DNA from 4 places in the Arthrobacter sp. zg.Y820 genome. Region 1 is predicted to be linked to each of the others. Evidence: riboswitches for the same ligand, from Rfam matches in the RefSeq annotation. Region 1 holds a riboswitch; each other region holds the start of a gene.
The links. Region 1 has a riboswitch for S-adenosylmethionine ahead of QNN99_RS06090 (flavin reductase family protein). Riboswitches for the same ligand answer to the same signal wherever they lie in the genome.
Positions count from the first base shown of each region.

Region 1 (5,715 bases):
GCAGAAGTCCGAGCCAGCCGGGGCCGTTGTCGATCCAGTTGGAGGCGAGGATCTGTGTGCGGTCCAGGTTCAGCGCACGCAGTGCCTGGTCCAGGACTTCGTCCTCCAAGGGGCCCGAGCGCAGCAGCGGCGGCGCGGCGAACGCGGCAATGCCTGCGTTGGCGTGAAGCGTTACGAGGCCGATCCCGCATTCCTGCACGACGACGTCGGGATAGCGGCGCTTGTTGCCGGCCTCCAGCCACGCGTGGCAGGTACCCAATGTCGGGTGTCCAGCGAACGGGATTTCTCCGCCGGGGGTGAAGATCCGCACCCGGTAATCGGCGCCGTCGCGGGTGGGAGGCAGCACGAACGTGGTTTCGGACAAATTCGTCCACCGCGCGAAGGACTCCATGTCGGAGTCCGAAAGTCCCTCGGCTTCCAGCACCACGGCGAGGGGATTCCCCAAATACGGCTCGCTGCCAAAAACGTCCACCTGTTTAAACCACCGCTGTTTCATGCCCAAACTCTATCCCTTCACCGTGGGGAGTTTTCATTCGCTGCGGGGAGTTTTGTGAAGCTGAGTTTTACGAACTAAGGCAGGTGTTTGCAGGCGTGCACCCGTGCCGCCTACGTTGGAAGAAGAATCAAGAGTTCCAGCCACGGGCCCTGGCCGGCTGGACGGCAACCCTCTCGCCGTAGCGGGGTGCTCCAGGTGACGATTCGGCCGCCCGGCAAAACTTCCCGGCTGCGGCAAGTACCGCGTTTGTGCCGACCCTGTTGTTAATCGTCGGTCCGGCGCTTAAGGCAGAGGAATCTCTTCGCATGTCTCTTGTTACCGATCTTCAGCCCGCGGCCCTGCGCCGTGCCTATTCACGTTTCCCCTCCGGCATTGCCGCGTTGTGCGCTGTGGTGGACGGGCAGCCGCAGGGAATTGTTGCGTCATCCTTTACCGTGGGCGTTTCGATGGATCCTCCCTTGGTGATGTTCGCCGTGCAGAACACCTCCCGTACCTGGCCGGTGCTGCGGCCCGCGGCCAGGATCGGGGTATCGATCCTGGGCTCCGACCACGAGGGGATCTGCAAGCAGATTGCGTCCAAGTCCGGGGACCGTTTTGCGGGCCTGAACCTGCACACCGACGAATCGGGTTCCCTTTTCCTGGACCGGGCAGCCCTGTGGCTCGAGTGCTCAGTGGAGAACGAGGTGCCCGCCGGGGACCACAGCGTCGTGCTGCTCCGCGTCCACGGCCACGCCTCGCATGACGATGCCCACGAGCCGCTGGTGTTCCACGGGTCGGCGTTCCGGCACCTCAGCGTCGCGGAGTTTGCCTGAGCCGCGGCGCTGGAAAACCCGCGCTGACGCGTGCGAACTAGGGCCGCTAAAGTGACTGCATGATTGCACTCACGCACGCGCCTCATGACCTTGTGGTCGGAACCAGCGATGGTATCGACGTTCGCTTTGCAGGTGTTGAGTTCAAAGACGCGCCAGACTTCGTCGGTGTCAGCGCCGGAGAGCCGGGCATCCACGTGCACCTCAGCGGAGTGCGTGGGAAAGAGACAATGTCCCGGGACGGCCGTTTCAACCGAGGACTCGAGGAGTGGTGGAAGCGGCGTGAAGCTGCAGGATCAGACCGATCTGAGAACCCGCCTCCGATGCCTGGCGTCGCCGTTTTTGAGGGGATCACCACGGTTGTATCTGATGATATTGGCACCGAGTACCGGCGGTCAGGAGGCCAAACGGCCGGCAGCGGTATGGAGTGGGACGCGCTCTGGGTCTACACACCGGCTCCCCCTGCTGAGGCTCGGACGCTTCGGCTCGAGTTCAGCGTCGGCGGGGAACTGACCGGAAAGTACTGCGAGTTCAGTCTCTCGAACCCCATCAGCGCGGACGGGTTAGCGAACCACGCTCCACACTGAGGATCCTCTACCGGATAAATACTTCCCGGGCCTTGGGAACTGGAGCATTTTGGAGAAGAAAAACGGGGGATCATGGACGTTGTCCTGCGAACACCAGGTGTAGACGAGCTCGGCGAGATCTGCAGCGTTTTGGCGAAGTGGCAGCACGACAGGGAACCGCTGCAGCTACACCCAGGCGATCTGGGCTGGTACTCCCTGCGAGGGCCAGCCGCCACTGCCGCTGCGACGCGCGTGTGGTCTCAGGGCGACACGACCCTTGCCATTGCCCTTCTCGACGGTCCCGAGCTGTTGCGGTTCGCCATTGATCCGACGCGGCGCCAAGATGCACGCCTTGCCCTTCGCATCGTTGCTGACGTCAACAACCCGATGGCCGGAATCCTCGGCGCAGGAGCAGCAACTATCGAGGCGCGCGGTGCGGTTGCCTTGATCGAGCAGCTTGCGCAGAACGATTGGGCGCCCCACGAACCGTGGACACCGCTCCACCACGATCTGGCAGCATCTCCCAAGGCGTCGGGCTTCGTCATTGAGACCGTGGAACCAGGTCACACCGCTGAGTGGGTGGCTGTGCACTGGTCGGCCTTCCGAGGCACCCCGATCCCGGACGAGCGCATCCAACATTTCGTGGACGGATGGCGTCTAGCTGCGGAAAGCCCCTTTCTCGACCTCGCGCGCATACTGTCCCTGCGATGCCGTGACGGTCAGGTCGTCGCCGTCGCCGCGGTGTGGTCGGCTGGCGAAGGGCGTCCTGGACTGATCGAACCGCTGGCAGTACATCAGGAACACCGCGGTCGCGGATACGGCACAGTCATGACAAAGGCGGCAGTCGACGAGCTCCGGCAAATGGGATCATCCAGCGCCGTTGTTTGCGCGGAGACCTCTAACGCGGGAGCCGTCGCCACCTACCTGGCGGCAGGATTCACAGCGCACCCGGAAGTCACCGACTGGCACCGAAGTGTCTGACGCCTGAGCGATGCCACCCAAAATAGCCCTGCCGCCCGGCCAGCCGGTCCTTCACTGGGACAGGTCTTACGCTGACCACTAAAATCACTGTGACTTCCGGCGTGAACGCACATGAACCCGATGTGAGATGCTCATCTCCATGACTGTCCCGACACGCCTTCGACTCGCGGAAGTAAGCGACCTGCCTTTCATTTTCCGCCAGGAGCGCGAGTACATCGAGGCCATTGAACCGGATGCGCACCAGGGGTGGCTGGCAGCCCTGGACCTGAACCTCGCGTTCTGGATCGAGTGCCTTCCCCAGACGCTCTTCTGCGTCGATGCAGACGGACATCCCCTCGGGTATGCGATGTGGAGCCTCGATGGTGACACCGCGACCCTGGTCTCGATCAATGTCCTCGGCAGCCGTCGTCGCCAAGGACTCGGCCGGCTCCTCCTGGATGCGTTCGAACAGAGGGTCTGCCCAAGCGGAGCCCGCGTTGCGGAGCTCGGTGTTCACCGCACCAACCAGGCACGCCTGCTCTATCAGGGCGCGGGCTATGAGACCACGGGCCAGGACGGCGAGTATGTGTTGTTCAGCAAAATCCTCAGAGAATTCTGACTCGAGCAAAATACGGTTTAAATGCGCCTATCTGCGTTCGAGGGCTTCGGCGGCAAGTACCTCGCTGCGGCATACTTCCATTTCAAGCGCATCCTGATTGTCGCTAACGCGGAAGCTCACGCCGGTTTCCTGGAACCCAAGGCTGGCGTAGAGGCAGCGGGCCGGCGTGTTGTGAGCGTAGACGTGCAGTTTCATTGTCGGCAGGCCGGTGAGCCGGAAGCCAGCCCGTGTGGTGTGCTGCACCAGTTCACGTCCCAGGCTTTGGCCCCTGCGCTGTGGATCCACAATGATGTAGCCCAATCTCATCATTCGGGCAGGCTGGTCCACCAGCAGCGATGCATGGCCAGTCATCTCACCACTGTCAGGATCCACCGCGGACCAGTACCGTCGTTGTGGATTGCCCAGATAAGTGCGCAGTTGTCGGTCCGTGAGAGGCCAGGTGAACGTTGGCCCCGACCACAGCATCATTTCTTCCTTGGTACTTACCCAGGCGCGCAGCTGTGCAAGGTCATCGAAGGATGTCGGTCGAAACTTCACAACTTGATCGTAGGGGCAACCCGCATCCCTTCTGGCTCTTTGGCCCGCGAGCCCTCGGATCGGCCTTGTTCTGTGTGCCGGGATGAGCCGCCGGCATGACGATTCCGGTCACACGCCGATGACCATGGCCTCGGCGGGAAAACGACAAAAGGGCAACTTGCGTTAATGTGCTCATGACTCGCCCTAAAGCACCTGTGGGCGATCCCCTGGTCGCCGGAACCAAAACCGGATCACCCCCTTAGGAGCGATCCGGTTTTACGATATTCACGAAATAAAGCAGTGCACCGCAGGCGCGGCAGAGTTTCCGAACTTACACGCGGTGCGTGCTGGCCAGTGGGCATGCCCACGTATCGACCCCGCCGCGGCCCACCTTGTTGATATAGGCGGTGACGTCCTTCAAGGATTGGCCAAACGCGGTTTCGGTATACCGCACCCCCAGCTGATCACAGTGCTGGCGGACCAGCGGGGCGACTTTTCGCAGATTCGGGCGGGACATGGAGGGAAACAGGTGGTGTTCAACCTGGAAGTTCAGTCCTCCCATAAAGGTATCCACCCACCGGCCTCCGGTGATGTTGCGGCTCATCAATACCTGACGCCGCAGGAAATCGATGCCCGCGTCCCGCGGCGCGATCGGCATGCCGATGTGGTTCGGCGCGAAGGCAATCCCCATATACAGCCCGAAAACGGCGAGTTGGACGCCGATGAACGCTGCGCCCTTCCCCGGTGAAAGCACGAGGAAGACCAGCACCGCATAACTGACCAGACGCACAGCGATGAAGCTAAGTTCCACCCACCGCCGCTTGATCCGCCCCTTACCCAGTACCCGCTTGATGCCCTGCACGTGCAGGTTGACTCCCTCAAGCAGGAGTAGCGGGAAGAAAAAGTAACCCTGTTTGGTGGCAAGCCAGCGCGTCAAACGGTTCGTGCGCGCTTCGGCCGCCTCGGGGGTGAATGCCAGCACGCCGGGAGCGATGTCCGGATCCACGCCGATTTTGTTCGGTGCAGCGTGATGCTTGCTGTGTTTTGCATTCCACCAGCCAAGGCCCATGCCGGCGAAGAGATTAACCACGATCAGTGAGACCCACTCATTCCACTTCGGTGACACGAAGATCTGCCGGTGTGCGGCGTCGTGGCCCAGAAACGCGATCTGTGTCATCAACAACGCCAGCACCACCGCTGTCACCATCTGCCACCACGTGTCACCGAGCAGGATAAAAGCCAGGGCCAGCACCAGGCCCATCAGGGTTAATCCGATCAGCTTGGCCCAGTAATAGCCGTAATTCCGGCGCATATAGCCGGCTTCCTGAACCTGCCGGGTCAAAGCGGTGAAGTCGCTGAGATGCCGCTGGCGGGCCGGGCCAGCTGGCCGGTGTTTGCCTTTCGCACTCGAATCCACGCTGGTACCCGTCATAAGGGCGTCTTCCATAATTCACTCTCATATCGGCGGACAAAGTCCATGTCATATTAACGAACATCACCGGATCCGATCCTCCGCCTTTGGCTGGGAGCAGTCCGCATTCCGGCTGTTGTCCGGTCAGTCCTAAGCGTGCTTATCATATATGGAAGACGGCTTCCCCGTTTCATTGCCGGGGCAGAACGGTGTGCCGCGTCAGTTCATTTCAGTTCACTTCAGCCGGAAGGACGCGTCTTTCGCTGCAGCGAGTTTGCTCTGGACCTGCGGCCAGCACGGTCCCTCCTGGCAGGCAGAAGATCGCCGTCGAACTCCAC
Region 1 is NZ_JASKLX010000006.1:180,376-186,090, reverse strand. It holds gene QNN99_RS06095 (PhzF family phenazine biosynthesis protein) at 1-496, opposite strand, end outside; SAM riboswitch class IV at 622-742, shown strand; gene QNN99_RS06090 (flavin reductase family protein) at 802-1,308, shown strand; gene QNN99_RS06085 (hypothetical protein) at 1,368-1,892, shown strand; gene QNN99_RS06080 (GNAT family N-acetyltransferase) at 1,965-2,852, shown strand; gene QNN99_RS06075 (GNAT family N-acetyltransferase) at 2,992-3,450, shown strand; gene QNN99_RS06070 (GNAT family N-acetyltransferase) at 3,478-3,987, opposite strand; gene QNN99_RS06065 (fatty acid desaturase family protein) at 4,298-5,398, opposite strand.

Region 2 (5,715 bases), on a different contig from region 1:
GCAGGAATCCGGCCGCCGGATCCGGAACGTCGAGCCTTTCCCGGCGCAGCTCCAGCCGGTATCCGTCCGGCCAGCGCTGGGTGAGCGGCTGGGGATACGGCCGCCGGGTATGGCCGGCGTCAGGGTAGCTCAGGTCCCGGTTCATCCGCCGGCCAGCCCTTTCCACTTCAGTGATTCGCGGTCCCGGGCCGGCAGGGACTCGACCACCAGGTCGTAGGAGTCCTCCACGAGGTCCCGCACCAGATCATCATCCAGCCCCTCATCGAGACGGACAGAGTTCCAGTGCTTCTTGTTCATGTGCCATGCGCCGTTGATTTGGGGATGGGCGGCCCGGAGTTGCAGCGCCAGCTCGGGTTCGCACTTGAGGCTGATCGTCAGCGGTACCCCGGACAGGTCGCAGAGCGCAAACATCCGGGCCTTGCCGCCCGTCGCCTGAACCTTGAACACGGACGCTTCCGGGCCGAACGGAAAGTCCTCGTAGGCCCCCGGAAACTGCAGGCATACCCGTTTCACTTGTGCGGCGTCCATCACCCGAGCCTAGTCCGCCGCCGCGGCGATGCACCACTAGTGAGAAGGCGCCGCGCCACTAGTGAGAAAATGAAGACATCGCAGGTATCCGGCGGCCCGCCACAAGCGGTGCGCTCCCGACTTTTGGAGGATTATTTGGCTCGTACAGGACACCGTGACAGGTTTGCCGCGGCTACGGAAAATGCTGCGGATTCGAAGGGATTTGAACGTGCCGCCCGCGTCGGCTACGCCGCCAGCGGCCTGATGCACCTCCTCATCGGAGTGATTGCCCTGCAGATTGCGTCCGGCGGCAGCGGCAGTGCCGATTCCTCCGGCGCGGTGGGTGCACTGGCCGGGCAGCCGGGCGGGCTGGCCCTGCTCTGGGTCTGTTTCCTGGGCTGCCTCACGCTGGCCGTCTTCCAGTTCTCACGGATCTGGATGGACAGCCGGGGCCTGAGCGGACGGGAGCTGTGGCAGATGCGGGCTTCCGCCGCCGCACTGGCCGCCGCCTACGGCGCCACCGGCATCACGTTCGGCACGTTTGCCCTCGGTGCCGGCAAGGACAGCAGCCAGAGTTCGGCCGGCTGGAGCGCCAGCCTGATGGCCCAGCCCGCCGGCGCGGTCCTGCTGGGGATCGTGGGGCTGGTGATCGTCGGCGTGGGCGGCTACTTCATTTTCAAGGGCGCCAGCCGACGCTTCCGCAGGGATCTGCAGGCCGTTCCATCGGGCACGTGGGAGCACGCCGTCACCATCACCGGTGTCCTCGGGTTCATCGCCAAGGGCTTGTCACTGGTCATCCTGGGAGGCTTCGTGATCGTTGCGGCCGTGGCCGCCGATCCGCAGCGCTCCACCGGGCTCGACGGCGCCCTCCATGCCCTGAGTGCGCAGCCGTACGGCGGGTTGGCGCTGGGCGTGGTGGGCGCAGGCCTCATCTGCTACGGCCTGTACACCGGGATCCTGCAGGCGTGGTTCGCGAAACTCTGAGTCCCCGACCCTATGCCTACAGGCCGTAATACGGAGCCTCGATGACGGGGCAGGTGTTCATGACGACGTCCAGCCCTGCGGCGGCGGCGCGCGCGGCAGCCGCCTCGTCGACGACGCCCAGCTGCAGCCACACCGCTTTGGCGCCAACGGCTATCGCCTGGTCCACGATGTCGCCCACACGCGTCGAATTTACGAAGCAGTCGACGACGTCGATCTGGCCCGGAATATCACTGAGCCGGCGATAGCCCTTGTTGCCGTGGACATCGTCGCCCTTGAGGCTGACCGGAATGATCTCCATGCCCAGGTGGTCCTGGAGGTACTTCGACACCCCCACCGCCGTGCGCCTCGGGTTATTCGAGAGCCCGACGACGGCCCAGCGCCCCTTCTCCCGCAGGAGCCGCCCGATTACTGCGGGGTCGTTGACGTGTGCGCCGCTGACAAGTTCCATGTGCCGTCCTTTGCTGGAGCCCGAAGATCGGGCTCCAGCTTACGCCCGCCGGTGTCAGCTCAGGAAAGATTCGATGGTGTCGGCCAGCTCCGCGTCCGGGACGCTCGCCGCTGTTCCCTCCAGCAGCTGAAATTCCCCCTCGTCCAGGGCCTCCGCGGCGCGGCGGGCGAGGTCCCGGGTCTCATCTGCACTGCTGCTGCCGGCCAGGATGAGAACCGGAACTTCAACACCGGCCAGTCCCTCCAGCTCGGTCTGGAGCACCAGGAGTTCATCGTCGCCGTCGTCGATCGCCGGGCTGGGCTCCAGCGCCACCACGCGGGTGATCACCGCCGACTCCTCGGCGGCCCGCAGCGCCAGGAAAGCTCCGGAGGCAAACCCGTAGAGGGCGGCAGATCCGCCGGCCACCTGCACCACTGCCAGCAGGTCATCGACGTCGGACTCTGCCGTGTATTCCTCCCCCATGCCGCTTTCTCCCATGCCGCGCCGGTCATAGGTGTAGACCGTGTGGTTTTCCGAGAGCAGGTCGGCAAGGACCCGGGTGCTGGAGCTGCTGCGGTCGGCCAGAAGGGGATCGACAATCACGAGCGGCGGGCCACTGCCTTGGCGGGACCAGGCAATGCGGGTTCCGTCTGCGGACAGGGCTATTCCGGAGGCATTGGCTGAGGATTCCATGGCAGGCTCCTGCTGGCTGGGAAAGTGGCGCCCGTAAGGGTGGACGTTCCTTTCAAACGTAGGAGCGGACCGGGCGGCCGGTCAATGCCCGGTCCGGCAGAACAGGACGCCGGCCCGAAGGTCAGCGCACGGCGGGCTGCAGCCGGAACGATGCACCGCGGTGCTCCGCCGGGAGCTTGTCGCCGGCGTCGAAGAGCTTGTTGCGCAGGGTACCCGGCGCATATTCGGTCCGGTAGGCGCCGCGCTTCTGCAGTTCGGGCACCACAAACTCCACGATGTCTTCAAACGTGCCGGGGGTGATGGCATAGGCCAGGTTAAAGCCGTCGACGTCGGTTTCCTCCACCCAGCGGATCATTTCTTCGGCGATCTCCGCGCCCGAGCCGACCATCCGCGGTCCCAGTCCGCCGATGCCGACGGAGTCGGCGATGTCGCGCACCGTCCAGGGTTCGCCGTCGTCCTTCGGTTTCTGGAAATTCGACGCGGCGGACTGGATGGCATTGGATTTCACGTTGCCCAGCGGCTCGTCCAAGTTGTAGGTGGACAGGTCCACTCCCATCCAGCCGGACATCAGGGCCAGCGCGCCTTCGTGGCTGGCGTACTGCTGGTAATCCTCGTGCTTCGCGGCGGCCTCCTGCGCGGTGGCGGCGGTAATCACCGTCATCAGCGTGTAGATCCGGATCGAGTGCCGGTCCCGGCCGGCGGCTTCGGCGGCGTCGCGGATCTTCGTGACGGTGGCCTTGAGCTTCTCCTTGGTGGGCGCCCCCACAAACACGGCCTCCGCGTTGCCTGCGGCGAAGGCGATGCCGCGCGGGGAGGCGCCGGCCTGGTAGATCACCGGGGTGCGCTGCGGCGAGGGCTCGCTGATGTGGATGCCCGGAACCTTGAAGTACTTCCCCTCGTGGTTGATGTCGTGGACCTTGGCCGGGTCGGTGAAGACGCCGGTTTCCTTGTCGCGGACGACGGCGTCGTCCTCCCAGGAGCCCTCGAGCAGTTTGTAGATGACCTCGAGGTATTCGTCGGCGTGGTTGTAGCGCTCGTCGTGCTCCAGCTGGTCTTCCGCGCCCAGATTCCGCGCGGCGGAGGGCAGATAGCCGGTAACGACATTCCAGCCGACCCGGCCGTTGGTGAGGTGGTCCAGGGTGGAAAGCCGGCGGGCAAACGGATAGGGATGTTCATAGGCGGTGCCGGCAGTGACGCCGAAGCCGAGGTGTTCGGTGACCAGGGCCATCGCGGAGACCAGCAGCAGCGGGTCGTTCACCGGAACCTGGGTGCCCTGGCGCAGGGTGGCTTCGTTGGAGCCGCCGTAGACGTCGTATGTGCCCAGGACATCGGCGAGGAAGATGCCGTCGAACAGGCCTTTTTCGCAGGTTTTGGCGAGGTTGGCCCAGTAGCGGAGGTCGGTGTAATTGGCTGACTGGTCCTGCGGATGGCGCCACAGCCCCGGGGACTGGTGGCCCACGCAGTTCATGTCGAAGGCGTTGAACCGGATCTGCCGCCGGGGGCCCTGTGCGGTGGGCTGGGTGCCCTGCTCGGTGGAGGGTGTGCTCTGTGTGGTCGGCTGGATGTTCTGCTCGGTCACGGGGGAACCTTTCGGAACGGGACGCCCCTGAGGGAACGCCGTACTTGCCGTTCGCGGACGCGCAACGGCCGGATCCTCATCTGGGGCACCCCGCTACGGAGAAGAGGGTTGCCGCCCAACCAGCCAGAGCTTCGCGTTGGGACTCATGATCCTTCGGCTCCAGTATTGGCACAGCGATGCGGCTCAACGGAAGTCAATGACCCTGTGTGAACCGCGGGCACGGAGCCGGCCCCGCGGCGGACCTGGGCCTCCAGGCCGGCGCGCGCGGCGGTTTTCCGGCTGGCGCCGCGGCGTCGAAATGTTACGCCGGGGACTTGCCCGTTGTCCGAATGAAGCGTTTAGTGGCTCTTGACCATCCCGAGCGGCTGAGAGACCTGGATCAGTGAAGCCGCAGCAACCCTGGTTGCCGTACCTCCTCCTTGAGGAACGGCAATAGCGAGGACAACACCGCAGGAGGCCGTAACCGGCCCAAGGCGTTTTCCGTAGGGTGCTACTGCCAGGACCGATGGAGAGTTAACATGACCGCCTTGGCTTCACAGTCCCCTGCCGCCGCGCCGCCCGCTGCACCGCTTCAGGCCGCCGGCTCCGCTCTTCCCGTCACGTTTTCCTCGCTGGGCCGCACCTTCGGCGCCGGCCCCGAAGCACACCGGGTGCTGCGGAACATCAACTTCGAGGTGCGCCCGGGCGAGGTCCTGGCCATCCTCGGGTCCAGCGGCTGCGGAAAATCCACGCTGCTGCGTGCCGCAGCCGGCCTGGACGCCGCCAGCACCGGAGAAGTCCTGATCAACGGCACCCCCGTGCACGGGATCGACGACCGCTGCGCCGTCGCATTCCAGGAGCCGCGGCTGCTGCCCTGGCAGACGCTCCAGGCCAACATCGCGATGGGCCTGCCCAAAAGCATGAGCGCCAAGCACGGCAAGGCGAAGGTGGCCGAGCTGTTGGAGCTGGTGGAGCTGGGCCCGTTCGCCGAGCACCGCCCGCGGGCGGTGTCCGGCGGCATGGCCCAGCGCGCCTCCCTGGCCCGTGCCCTGGCCCGGACCCCCGGCGTGCTGCTGCTCGATGAGCCCTTCGGCGCCCTGGACGCGCTGACCCGGCTGAAGATGCAGGACCTGCTCCTCTCGGTGCACACGGCCACCCCCACCACCGTGCTGCTGGTCACCCACGACGTGGATGAAGCCCTCCAGCTGGCGGACCGGATCATTGTGCTGGGCAAGGAACAGGAGAAATCCGGCGCCACGATCACCCAGGTCATCACCGTGCCCGGCAACCGGCCGCGGGACCGGGCCTCGGCGGAGCTGGCGCGAATGCGCGGCGAGCTCCTGGCCAGCCTCGGCGTCGACCGCCACTAGCCTCCCGGCACCGCCCCTCCCCAGCAGCTCCTTCTCACCTGCGTCCGTTCCCTTCGTCCGGACGCTCCCCCAGCAGTTCAGTGCCGTTTTCCGCCCGGCTCGCCGTCCTCCAGCAGAAAGAACTCCCATGAACAGCCGTTCCGTCGTTCCTTCCCCCGCCCCTTCCGCCAACTCTT
Region 2 is NZ_JASKLX010000009.1:604,275-609,989, reverse strand. It holds gene QNN99_RS11915 (DUF1990 domain-containing protein) at 1-145, opposite strand, end outside; gene QNN99_RS11910 (MmcQ/YjbR family DNA-binding protein) at 142-528, opposite strand; gene QNN99_RS11905 (DUF1206 domain-containing protein) at 664-1,491, shown strand; gene QNN99_RS11900 (CoA-binding protein) at 1,508-1,939, opposite strand; gene QNN99_RS11895 (alpha/beta fold hydrolase) at 1,994-2,611, opposite strand; gene QNN99_RS11890 (LLM class flavin-dependent oxidoreductase) at 2,733-4,100, opposite strand; SAM riboswitch class IV at 4,226-4,341, opposite strand; gene QNN99_RS11885 (ABC transporter ATP-binding protein) at 4,709-5,539, shown strand; gene QNN99_RS11880 (aliphatic sulfonate ABC transporter substrate-binding protein) at 5,667-5,715, shown strand, end outside.
Region 2: linked by a shared signal. The riboswitch ahead of QNN99_RS11890 (LLM class flavin-dependent oxidoreductase) and the one ahead of QNN99_RS06090 (flavin reductase family protein) in region 1 are both predicted to bind S-adenosylmethionine.

Region 3 (5,715 bases), on a different contig from region 1:
CCGAGATCCAGAACTGTTCCAGGGCGTTCCGGTCCAGGTTGTAGTAAGCGGTAATGGCTGCCGCCTGCTCTTCCGGGATGGGGTTCAGCGGGTTGTTGATGCGGCTGCCGATGGGGTCGCCGGGCAGGGCAAACAGAATGAAGTAGACGAACACGTAGGTCAGGGCGATGACCAGGAGGGACTGCCCGATGCGCGCGGCGATGACGGCGGTGACACCGGTGCCGGACGGGTTGCTCACTTGGTTTCCGTCCAGGTTTCGTAGAAGGACGGGCGTGCCTCGGCACCGAAGGTCAGTCCGTGGAGGGTGGGCTGCAGGGCGAAGATCTGGGAGTCGTCCAGGATGGGCAGTGCGTAGGCGGACTCGATGATGTGGTCCTGGATCCGGCCGAGGATTTCGGTGCGGGCCGTGGTGTCGGCAGCCGTCAGCTGCTCGGCGAGCAGGGCGTCCAGGACCGGGTCGGGCTGCTGGAGGTTGAAGGCATTCAGGTGGTCGCTGGAGTAGTTCACGGTGAGCCGGATCGGGTCAGCTTCCGGCCATCCGTTGCGCCGTGCGCCCACCGCGGGGTCCGCCAGCACCGTGGAGTAGTTGGCGTAGTCCGTCTCCTTGATTTCCAGGTTTACGCCCAGTTGTTTGAGCTGCCACTGGATCAGCTGGAAAAGGGGCTTGGACGTGCTGTCGAAAACGTCCACGTAGGTCAGGATGTGCAGCTGCTCGCCGTCGCGGGTACGGAACCCGTCGGCGTCCCTGCCGGTCCACCCGGCGTCGTCGAGCAGCTGGCCGGACTTTTCCGGATCAAAGGCCAGCTTCTCCGATTCGTCCTTGTACCCGAGGGATCCCGGGGTGAGGATGCTGGTGGCAGCGTTCCAGTTCTCCGTGTAGAGATCGGAGATGATCTGCTCCCGGTTGATGCCGTGCTGCAGTGCCTGCCGCACCCGGATGTCATCCAGGAACGGCGCGGACTGCCGCAGGTCCCAGACGTTGGCGTTGCCAACCCCCCGGGCGCTGATCACTTCCAAACCGGCCGCGGTCAGGGTCTGCTCTTCACTGGGTTGAACGTAGCGGATCAGGTCGGCCTCGCCGGCGCGCAGCGAGCCCAGCCGGACACTGTCCTCGGTGACCGGAATGATGGTGATCCGATCCAGGTAGGCCTCGCCCTGGTTTTCCAGGCCGGGCGGCGCCCACGCATATCCTTCCCGGCGGGTGAGGACGATTTCCTCTCCGTACTTTTCGGATTCCACGGTGAACGGGCCGCTGCCGATGATGCCGGTGAGCTGTGACTGCGCCTCGATCGGTGCGTTGATGGTTTCATCGGCGACCAGGCTGGTGCGCCAGAAGGAGAGCACATTCAGAAAGGGGGCGTGCGGGGTGGTGAGCTGCACCGTTACGGTCCGGGCGGCGTCGTCGGCCGTTACCGCCGAGACCTTCGGGAACCAGTTGTTCGCGGGGATGCCCTTGGCGCTGTCGCCGTTGGCCTGCCACTCCAGGTTCCGTTGAACCGCTGAAGCGTCCAGCACCTGGCCGTTGCTGAAGCTGGCGCCCTCCCGGATAAGGAAGGTGTAGGTCAGGCCGTCGTCGCTGACCGTCCACTCCTCCGCGATCCACGGCTTCAGTTCCAGTGTCTCGGGGTCGCGGTAGATCAACCGATCGGTGATGTTCTGGATGTAGGCGCTGTCCTGCCAGGTGCCGCTGCTCTGGAGCTGCGTGTTGGAGGACAGTTCGGCATCCAGGTACACCAGCTCGCCGCCGCGCCGATCGGTGGAATCGGAGGCGCTGCCCGGCTGCGTGCTGCAGCCGGAAGCGAGGACGGCGGTGATAAGGGACAGGATCAGCAGAGACGCGGCGGGAGCGGACACCGGACGCTTCCCGGTGAGTTTCCTGGACAGGTTCATGGTGCTGCTTTCTCTCGGAAGGGCTGGAGCAGATGCAGTGACAGGGGGTGCGGGCAAGCGCCGGCCGGGCAGGAGGATGCCCAGCGGGGAGCAGGAAGTCAGCCGGGCAGGAGGATGCCCGGCGGGGAGGCCGAGGCCTGGCGCGGGAAAGGGTCTAGCCGGTGGGGCGGGGACATCGATTCATCGGGGCTGCCTCTGCGATCATGGCGCCGCGGGGTGCCGCCGGAGCAGCACGGACGCCGTACTTGCCGGGCCGGGCGTCTGCCCGCCGGCCGAATCATCACCTGGAGCACCCCGCTACGACGAGAGGGTTGCTGCCCAGCCGGCCAGGGCCGATGGCTGGAACTCTTGATTGCTGACTACATGCTAGAGGACGCCGGCTACCGGCGGGCAGATGACGTTATCCGGGGTAAGCGACGGTCACAGGTCGCTAATTCGGTCATATTTCGGTCCAAACCGTCACACTCCACCGAACGCGTCATCCGTCGTCAACCGGCGCTCGCGGGCGTGCTCGGAAGGGCGGGCATGCCCGGTTAGGCGGCCGTCAGGCTGGCTGGCTGAAGGCGTCGGTCCGCTCCGGCGGCCCGGCGATCAGTATCCGGTCCAGGATGGTCAGCACCATGCCGGCGCCGGCGAATTCCCAAGGGCCGGACGCGCTCCGGCGGGCAATAATCGAGACGCCGTACATCTCCTGAACCCGCCCGGGATCGAGGGGAACGCCGACGACGGCGCCGTGCGGCACCGTTTCGGCGACGGCGAAGTCTTCGCCCACCCTGATGTACTCCAGCAGGCTGGCGCGGACCAGATGAGCGACCCGCCGGCCCATGTCCTGCTCCGGGTAAACCACGTGGTGGACGCCGATCTGGTCCAGGATCAGTCCGTGCTGCTCGCTGGCGGCCGCGGCCCACACTTGGGCCACCCCGGAGCGGACCAACTGCGAGGCGGTGAGCACGCTGGCCGCGATGTCGCTGGTGATGCCCAGCACCACACGGTTGAATTCGGACACCGACAGCTGATCGAGCACTTCAGTGTCAGTGCAGTCCGCCGTCACGACCAAAGTGAGGCGGCCGTCGAGCCGCTGGACCACTTCTCCATTGCTGTCCACGCCCAAAACCTCGGTGCCCTCGGCCATCAGCTCCAGGGCGACGGACTCCCCGAAGCGGCCCAGCCCGAGCACGGCGACTGCGTCTGCGTCGGCGCGGGCGTGTCCCGGATCCCGCGCACCAAGAAAGCTGAACCTAGCCAATGATGGGCCTTTCGATCGGAAGTTCGTAGTGCAGCGGCCGGTCGCGCAGTGCCAGCGCCGAGGCAAAGAGGAGTGGGCCGAGCCGGCCGGCGAACATCAGGACGATCAGGATCAGCTGGCCCGCCGCCGGAAGGTGCGCGGTGATGCCGGTGGACAGGCCAACCGTGGCGAACGCCGAAACTGCTTCAAACAGGACCGATTCCAGGGGAAACCCGGTCAGGACCAGCAGTATGCCGGTGGCGGTGCCCACGAGAAGGACCGAGAGCACCAGCACGGCGATGGCCTGGCGGTAGACCGCCGGGGAGAGCGATTTGCCGAGGACGTTCACCTGCCGCCGGCCCCTGACCTCCGCGGCGAGAATGAAGAACAGCACGGCAGCAGTCGTGATCTTGACCCCGCCGCCCGTGCCGGCGGGTCCGGCGCCGATGAACATCAGCGCGTCCATGACCAGCAGGGTGGCGCCGTCCAGGGCGGCGATGTCCACGCTGTAGAACCCCGAGGTGCGTGTCTGCACGGACTGGAAGAACCCGGTCAGGAGCTTGGAGGGCCAGTCCAGCGGACCCAGCGTGCGCGGGTTGTCCCACTCCAGCGCCGTGATGAAGACAGTTCCGGCAAGCAGGAGCACGGCGCTGCCGGCCAGCACCAGCCGGGTGTTCATTGACCAGCGCCGCGGGATGCGCAGGTCCCGGCGCAGCTGGACCAGTACCGGAAATCCGAGGCCGCCAAGGATGACCGCCGCGCAGATGGGCAGGCTCACCGCCGGATCGGTGGCGTACTGCACCAGGCTGTCGGAGAACAGGGCAAAGCCGGCATTGTTGAAGGCCGACACCGCATGGAAGGCCCCCAGCCACAGGGCCTCCCCCGGACTTCGGCCGTAAGACAGCCAAAAACGGGCCGCCAGCATCAGACCCACGATCCCTTCCACCAGGAGGGTAATCTTCGCGACGCCCGCAATGACCGACGGCACATGGGACAGGTCCGGCTTGTTGCCTTCGAGGGCGAATGTGACCTTGCTGCGCAGGGACAGCCTGTGCATGACGGTGAGCGCCACAACCGATGCGAAGCTCATCACCCCGAATCCGCCGAGCTGGATCAGCGCCAGCATCACGGCCTGCCCGAAACCCGTCCAGTAGACCGGAGTTTCCACCACCCCCAGGCCGGTGACGCAGAGCGAGGACGTGGAGGTGAAAAAGGCCACCATGATCGGGGCTCCGCCGGATTCGGTGCTGGCAGCCGGCAGGGTGAGCAGACCCGTTCCCGCCAGGTCGGCGGCCAGGAACCCCAGAAACACGGAGCGCGCCGGCCGGAGGGGTTTCCTGCGGCGCGGCAGCAGGCGTGCACGGTTTCCCACGTCCCGACGGTACGCCGGGCCGCTGCAGCGCCGCCAGCGGGCCCCGCGGTTTAGGCGACGCGGAGGTCGATCTCCCCCGGCGCGGCGCCGTCGGCTCCGAACACGAGGTGCCGGTTGGCGATCTTGTCGGTAAAGAACCGGTCGTGGCTGACCACCACCACGGCACCGGGGAAGTGCAGCAGTGCCCGCTCCATGACCTGGGTGCTGGAGAGGTCCAGGTGGTTGGTGGGCTCATCGAGCAGCAGCACCGACGCGCCGGAGAGCAAGCACTGGGCCATCGCCACGCGGGCCTTCTGCCCGCCGGACAGGTTGCCGATCTTCTGCTTCAGGTCCGCCTCGGAGAACTGGAACATGGTCAGGAACCGGTTGACCGATTTCTTCGTGGCGGTCAGGGCCAGGCTGTCCGGCATGGCGTTCACCGCGTGGGTGACGGTGTCGGCGTCGTCGAGCTCGGCAAGCACCTGGTTGTAGGAAACCATCCGGGCGCCGTTCGCCCAGGCGACCTTGCCGGCGTCGGCCTTTTCCTCGCCCGTAAGAACGCGCAGCAGGGTGGTCTTGCCGCTGCCGTTCGAGCCCAGGACCACGAGCCGGTCGCCGCGCCGAATCTCGAAGCTCAGCCCGGAAAACAGGGTCTTGTCGCCGTAGGACTTTTCCAGGGACTCCACCCGGCACAGGTTGTCCTTCACATGCAGGCCGCCGTAAATCTCGGTGATGATCTGGTCCACCGGGCGAGGCGCGCGGGCCTTCTTGATCTTGGCGAGCTTGCCGTCCAGGGCACCGCTGCCGGCCTTGGCGGCCTCGCGCCGGTCCGAAATACCTTCGGCTTCGAAGGCGAGCAGCTCCGACTCATGCACAAACTGGGACGCCAGCGCCTTGAGCCGGAACTGCTTCTGGATCACGTACTCACCGAAGTTGCCGGGGTACTCGTGCAGGTGGTAGTTCTCCACCTCAATGATGCGGGTCACCACCGCGTCCAGGAACTTCCGGTCGTGGGAGACGACGACGGCGGCCCCGCGGAAGTCGCGGAACCAGCTTTCCAGCCACTCAACGCCGGCCACGTCCAGGTAGTTGGTGGGCTCATCAAGCAGCAGCACGTCCGGGGCCTCGAGCAGGATCTTGGCCAGGGCCGCACGGTTGCGCCAGCCGCCGGAGAGGGCGTCGATGGGGCAGACACGGTGCGCCTCACTGAAGCCGAGAGTGGTCAGCGCGGCGTCGATCCGGCGCGGGT
Region 3 is NZ_JASKLX010000008.1:153,725-159,439, forward strand. It holds gene QNN99_RS08255 (ABC transporter permease) at 1-238, opposite strand, end outside; gene QNN99_RS08260 (ABC transporter substrate-binding protein) at 235-1,890, opposite strand; SAM riboswitch class IV at 2,127-2,244, opposite strand; gene QNN99_RS08265 (potassium channel family protein) at 2,435-3,136, opposite strand; gene QNN99_RS08270 (TrkH family potassium uptake protein) at 3,129-4,487, opposite strand; gene QNN99_RS08275 (ABC-F family ATP-binding cassette domain-containing protein) at 4,538-5,715, opposite strand, start outside.
Region 3: linked by a shared signal. The riboswitch ahead of QNN99_RS08260 (ABC transporter substrate-binding protein) and the one ahead of QNN99_RS06090 (flavin reductase family protein) in region 1 are both predicted to bind S-adenosylmethionine.

Region 4 (5,715 bases), on a different contig from region 1:
GAGCTGGGCATCGACGGCGCCTACCTCCGGGTCCACCATTTCGCGCCGCAGTTCGCCGCACCGTTCCCGCTGCTGTCCGCTCTGGCCGCCCGGACCAGCCGGCTGGAACTGGGCACCGCGGTGATCGACATGCGGTACGAGAATCCGCTGTACATGGCCGAGGAAGCCGCGGCGGCGGATCTGATCAGCGGCGGACGGCTGCAGCTGGGCCTCAGCCGGGGATCCCCCGAGCCCGCGCTGCGCGGCTACGAGGCCTTCGGCTATGTGCCGGCCGACGGCAGCACCGACGCCGATGAAGCCCGCAAGCACACCCTGGTGTTCCGCGCCGCGATCGCCGGCGCCGGTCTGGCGGCCTCCGATCCGGTCATGACCGGTGCCTCCGGAACACTGCCGGTGGAACCGCAGTCCCCCGGGCTGAGCAACCGGATCTGGTGGGGTTCGGGAACGCGGGCCACGGCGAAGTGGACGGGCCAGCAGGGCATGAACCTGATGAGCTCGACCCTCCTGACCGAGGACACAGGCGTGCCCTTTGACCAGCTCCAGGCCGAGCAGATTGAGGTGTTCCGCGCCGCCTGGGCGGAGTCCGGGCACGAGGGAACGCCGCGCGTATCCGTCAGCCGCAGCGTCATTCCCCTGGTTACCGAGGAGGACCGCCGGTATTTCGGGTTGCGTGCCCAGGCCGACACCAGGGACCAGGTGGGCCGGCTCGACGGCGGACTGGCCCGGTTCGGCAAGAGCTACATCGGTGAACCGGAGGTGATTGCGGCCCAGCTGGCCGGCGACGCCGCGGTGCAGGCCGCGGACACGGTCCTGATCACGGTGCCGAACCAGCTGGGCGTTGACTACAACGTGCAGCTGCTGGAGAGCATCCTCAAGCATGTCGCTCCGGCGGCCGGCTGGCGCTGAACATTCGGCGCCGACCCCTTCGGCTGAGGCATCAGCCGAAGTCGGCCTTGCGGATCAGCCCGTGCACGCCCACGGTCCGGTCCACGACCTGGGACACGGCGAAGTCGGCGGCGGCGGACAGGTAGGCGTAGGCGACGGCGCGGTCCATGCCTTTTTCCTGCTCGAGGAAGTCCAGGGCATTGACCACGGCCCGCCGCATGGCCACGTTCAGGTCACTGCTCACCCCACCGGCGCCCAGGCCGTCGGGGTCGGAGAGGCCGATGGGAATCCAGGCATCTGCGGTTTCGCCGAACGGATACCGGTGGGCCAGGGCCGGCGCGTCCCCCGAACCGGGTTTGCAGACGGTCAGCCGGAAGGTGCCGCGCAGGGAACCTTCCATGGCGGTCAGCGCCACTTCGCCGTCGCCCATGCCCATGTGCGGATCGCCCACGTAGAACAGGGCGCCGTCGGCCTTGACCGGCAGGTAAAAGGTGGACCCGGGGCCCAGATGGCGGATGTCGATGTTGCCGCCGCCGAGCGTGGGCGGCACTGAGTTGGCCTCGGGGCCGGTCAGGCCCTCGTTCTCGGAGAAGGCCACGCCCATCATGCCCATGAACGGGCGCAGCGGAAAGCGGATTTTCATGTCGCCGCTGGTCATCACGCCCTTGCCGTCCTCGATTGCGGTGAAGACCGAGACGTTGCCGTAGTCCGTCGGGACGCCCGAGGACCGGTTGTCCGCGGCCGCCGGCGGCATGACTTCCTCCAGGGTGATGCCCTCCGGTGCGGCCGGGCCGTTCTGCAGCGCGAGCGCGCCCTTGCCGTGGCGGCTGGAGACGACGCCGTAGGGGACCCGGGGCACGGCCGCGAGGGTTTCGATCTTCAGGACGTCGCCGGGCTCGGCGCCTTCCACGGCAACGGGACCGGTGACGATGTGCGGCCCGTCCGTGTCGAAGTTCCGCGGCGTGCGGTTGTAGCCGGCGGCGATGTCCACGGCGTCCTGCAGCACCCCGTCCGCCGCGACGCCGTGGCCGCCGAAGAAGGACAGCGGATCCCGGCCCTGGTCCTCCAGGATCCCCTCATGCGAGAGGGCGTCGATGGTGACGGTCTGCCCGGATTTCATCCGGGCCACCGGCGTGGCATGCACGGCCGGCACGTAACCCCAGAGCACTTCCTCCGGGGTGGAGGCAAGATAGAGGTCCCCGGGCATGTCTCCGGAGTGCGGCTGCAGGATGGCCCCCGACCTCGGGCCGGCCGACCCGGGCGACCCGGCAGCACCGGCGTCCGCAGCTGCCGCGGAAGAATCCTGCACCGGTTTCGCACTGCATCCCGACCCCACCGCCAACATGCCAAGACCCGCCGCGGCTCCGAGGAATCCCCGGCGGCCCAGGCCCTTGGTGAGTACCGCTGCGGCCTCGCGTCCAATCAGCATTCGGTTCATCGTGTCCTCCAATAGCTCGTGCCATCAAGCTAGCCAAACGGAGTTTCGAGGCTGTTTCCGGCGGATGAACGGGCCACGCACATCACGGCGGACCACGGCGGTTCCCAGTGTCGGCGTCGTGCGCTAGGGTGGTCTCAGCTTCACGAGAGGTGGCCACCGGCCCGGATTCGTCCGGCCGGAAAAGCTCCGACTGGCCTCACACCAACCCCATTGTTCGGCGGGTGGTTCGGATGACGAAGCGGCCCGCTGCCGCCCGGCGCGGGCAAGGACACTCTGTAAAGGACCACGCTGTGAGCGTTTCCAGTGACACCCGTTGCGTCAGCTTCACCCCCGGCCACAACGTCCACCTCATCCACGGCAAGAAGCTGGCCGGTTTTGATGACTGGGTGGATGCCCGGGCCTATGCCGATGTTGAGCTGGACCTGATCCAGCTGATTGTGGACGGTGAGCAGCAGCTGATGTGGTTCCACGATATCCCCGCCCTGGCACTGGCCCTGGCGCATTCCGGCGGAGAGGCGCAGTGGTGCGCACGCTACTCGTCGCTGTTGGTGCCCGGCGGCTTCGACAGCCCGGCCCGGCGCTCTTTTTTCTACTTGGCCACGCCGGAAAGGGTGCATCCCTGTAAACGGATCGCCGCAGGCGCCGGCGCTGCCGCTCAAGAGCTGCGGGGCTGACCCCCGGCGATCGCTTCCGGGCCGCCGGCGTCTGCGGACAGTAACTGTCCGCAATCCTTCCGGGCGGGAGCCTGCCGCTGGCTAGGCTCCTGCCCATGACGTTCAATATCCAGATATGTGTTGACTGCGCCGACCCCCACGCCCAGGCCGATTGGTGGGCCGAAACCCTGGGCTGGGTCCCGGAGCCCCTCGACCAGGCCCTGATCGATTCCTCGCTGGAACAGGGCGCCGTAAGCCCGGACCTGCTGATCGAGCACAACGGACAGCGCAGGTGGCGCGACGGCGCCGCAATCTGCCGGGAAAGCGAGGTGGGTTCCCCGGGACGCCTGCGAATCCTGTTCCAGCCCGTGCCCGAACCGAAGACGGTGAAGGACCGCATCCATCTGGACATCCACCTCGACGGCGGAGACAAGGACGCGATGCGCGCCGCGCTGGAGGCTCGGGGTGCCACGTTCCTTTACGCAGCCGAGCAGGGTCCGTCCTCCTGGTACACGATGGCCGACCCCGAGGGCAACGAATTCTGCATCGCCTAGTCCCCCGACCGGCGGATCCAATGCCGCACCGTCAACAGTTATCCCAGCAGCTCTGCCGGGATCGCGTAGGTCAGCAGGACGGCGAGCAGGTTTTTCGCGGCGTGGACCGCGTAGGACAGGATGAAGTTGTTCCCCGCCCAGACGTAGATGCCCACCAGAACCGCGCCCATGGCCAGGTACGGCAGCAGCACCGGCAACGTCAGCGATTCCTTCCCCGCGATGTGGATCCCGGCGAACAGCAGCAGCGAGATCAGGCAGCAGACCCAGATGTTGAGGTATTTGCTGAGCTTGCCGATCAGCAGGTGGCGGAAGATGTACTCCTCGACAAACGGCGCAATCACCACCAGCAGGGGAATGATCAGCAGCGGAGGCAGGGAGACGACCAGCCCCTCAACCGCTTCCTGGTTCACCGCGGTTTCCGGCGGGCCGGAAATCAGGACGACGACGGCGGTGAGCAGCAGCATCGCGAAAACGCCGCCGGGAATGATCGCCAGGGTCAGCCACGGGCGGGTGGCCAGGATCCGGGTTTCCCGCACCGCATAGCGCCACGACGCCCAGGCCGCCAGCGCGCCTGCGGACAGGTAGAACGCCAGGTTCACGGCGTAGCCGGCCAGCAGCGGATCAGGGATCAGCTGCATCAGACCGGGAACGCCGAGGCCCGGGGCAAAGCTGAAGATCAGGAGGAACAGGACATAGAACCCGGCGGCAAACCCGTCCCGGGGCGTGAAGGTGTAGGGCAGGGGCAGGATCGCCGGCCGGTTCATTCTCGGCACCGCTAGACGGTCAGCTCCGCCATCACGCGGGGCATCGCTTCGAGCAGCTCTCCGGCGAGGAAGCTCAACGGCCCCTGGGCTGCGGAAAGCCGGTCGCCGGCCGTGGAATGCAGGTAGGTGCCCCAGCAGGCGGCCTGCTCCGGGGACGCTTGGCGGGCGAGGAATCCGCCGACCGCGCCGGCCAGGACGTCGCCGCTGCCGGAGGTGCCCAGCCCGGGATTTCCGGCCGGAATTTCCCAGCGGCGCCCGTCCGGGGCGGCGATGAGCCCGTGCAGGGCCACCACTGCCTGGTACCTGGCAGCGATGTCGCCGGCGGCCTGCTCCATCTCGAGGTCGGCCTCCGGATCCGCGTCCAGCAGGCGCGCGGCTTCGTTCTTGTTCGGCGTCAGGACCAGGCGCCCGGCCCAGGGTTCGTAGACTTCCGGCAGCCCGGGCAGCACGCCGAGGGCGAAGGCATCCAGGACGACGGCGGCGGAATCGTTCAGCAGCGGACCGATCCCCCGGAGCAGCTCGGCGGCTTGCTCGGCGTCGTCGAGGCCGGGTCCGATCACCACGACGTCGGCGCTTTCCAAGGCAACGGCCAGAGCCTTCGCCGCCCGCTCGCCGGAGATGACGCCGTCGTCCTCCGGCAGTCCCACGGCGCCCGATTCCGGCACCGCCACCGCGACGGCCACCGCGGCGGACTCCGCCACGGCCAGCGTCAGCCGGCCGGCGCCGACCCGCAGCGCCGCCCGCCCGGCCAGCATCGCGGCGCCCGGCGAAAACCGTGCCCCGCCAACCACCAGGACGGTGCCGCGGTCAGACTTGTCGGCCGCGTCCCGGTTGACCTGCCAGTTCTTCAGCAGTGCCGGTGTTACGACTTCAGCGGGGCTGGACATGCTCTTCATCTCCTGCATGCTCGGTGACGGGGGCGCCGCCGGACTCCAGATGGTCCACGGCGTTGAAGCTCTTCAGGGTCCAGCGGCCGTGCCCGGAGGGCCGAACCAGCCGCGTGACGGAGGCGTTGCGGACGCTGGTGCTTGCCGCGATCTCCAGCAGCTCCTGCTCGCTGAGGCGTTCGCAGATGTAGCGGATCAGCATGATCACCGCATCGTGGCAGACGACGGCGACCCGCCCGCCGTCCTCGTCCTCGTCGAGGTCGCGCAGGACCGACCGCAGCCGCAGCGCCACATCGGCCCAGGATTCCCCTCCCGGCGGACGGTAGGAGAACTTGCCCAGCCAGTTCCGGCGCTGCGCCTCATCCGGGAACCGGGCGGTCACGCCCGCCGAGGTCAGCAGATCCAGGATGCCCAGCTCGCGGTCGCGCAGCCGTTCGTCAACGCGCAGGTCCTGCAGTCCGGCCAGTTCGGCCGTCTGCCGGGCCCGCAGATAGGGCGAGCACCACACGGAGTCGGGGCGTTCAGCTCGCGGCA
Region 4 is NZ_JASKLX010000001.1:414,408-420,122, reverse strand. It holds gene QNN99_RS01915 (LLM class flavin-dependent oxidoreductase) at 1-906, shown strand, start outside; gene QNN99_RS01910 (acetamidase/formamidase family protein) at 938-2,323, opposite strand; SAM riboswitch class IV at 2,462-2,598, shown strand; gene QNN99_RS01905 (hypothetical protein) at 2,614-2,997, shown strand; gene QNN99_RS01900 (VOC family protein) at 3,093-3,530, shown strand; gene QNN99_RS01895 (CPBP family intramembrane glutamic endopeptidase) at 3,569-4,294, opposite strand; gene QNN99_RS01890 (NAD(P)H-hydrate dehydratase) at 4,306-5,181, opposite strand; gene QNN99_RS01885 (histidine phosphatase family protein) at 5,165-5,715, opposite strand, start outside.
Region 4: linked by a shared signal. The riboswitch ahead of QNN99_RS01905 (hypothetical protein) and the one ahead of QNN99_RS06090 (flavin reductase family protein) in region 1 are both predicted to bind S-adenosylmethionine.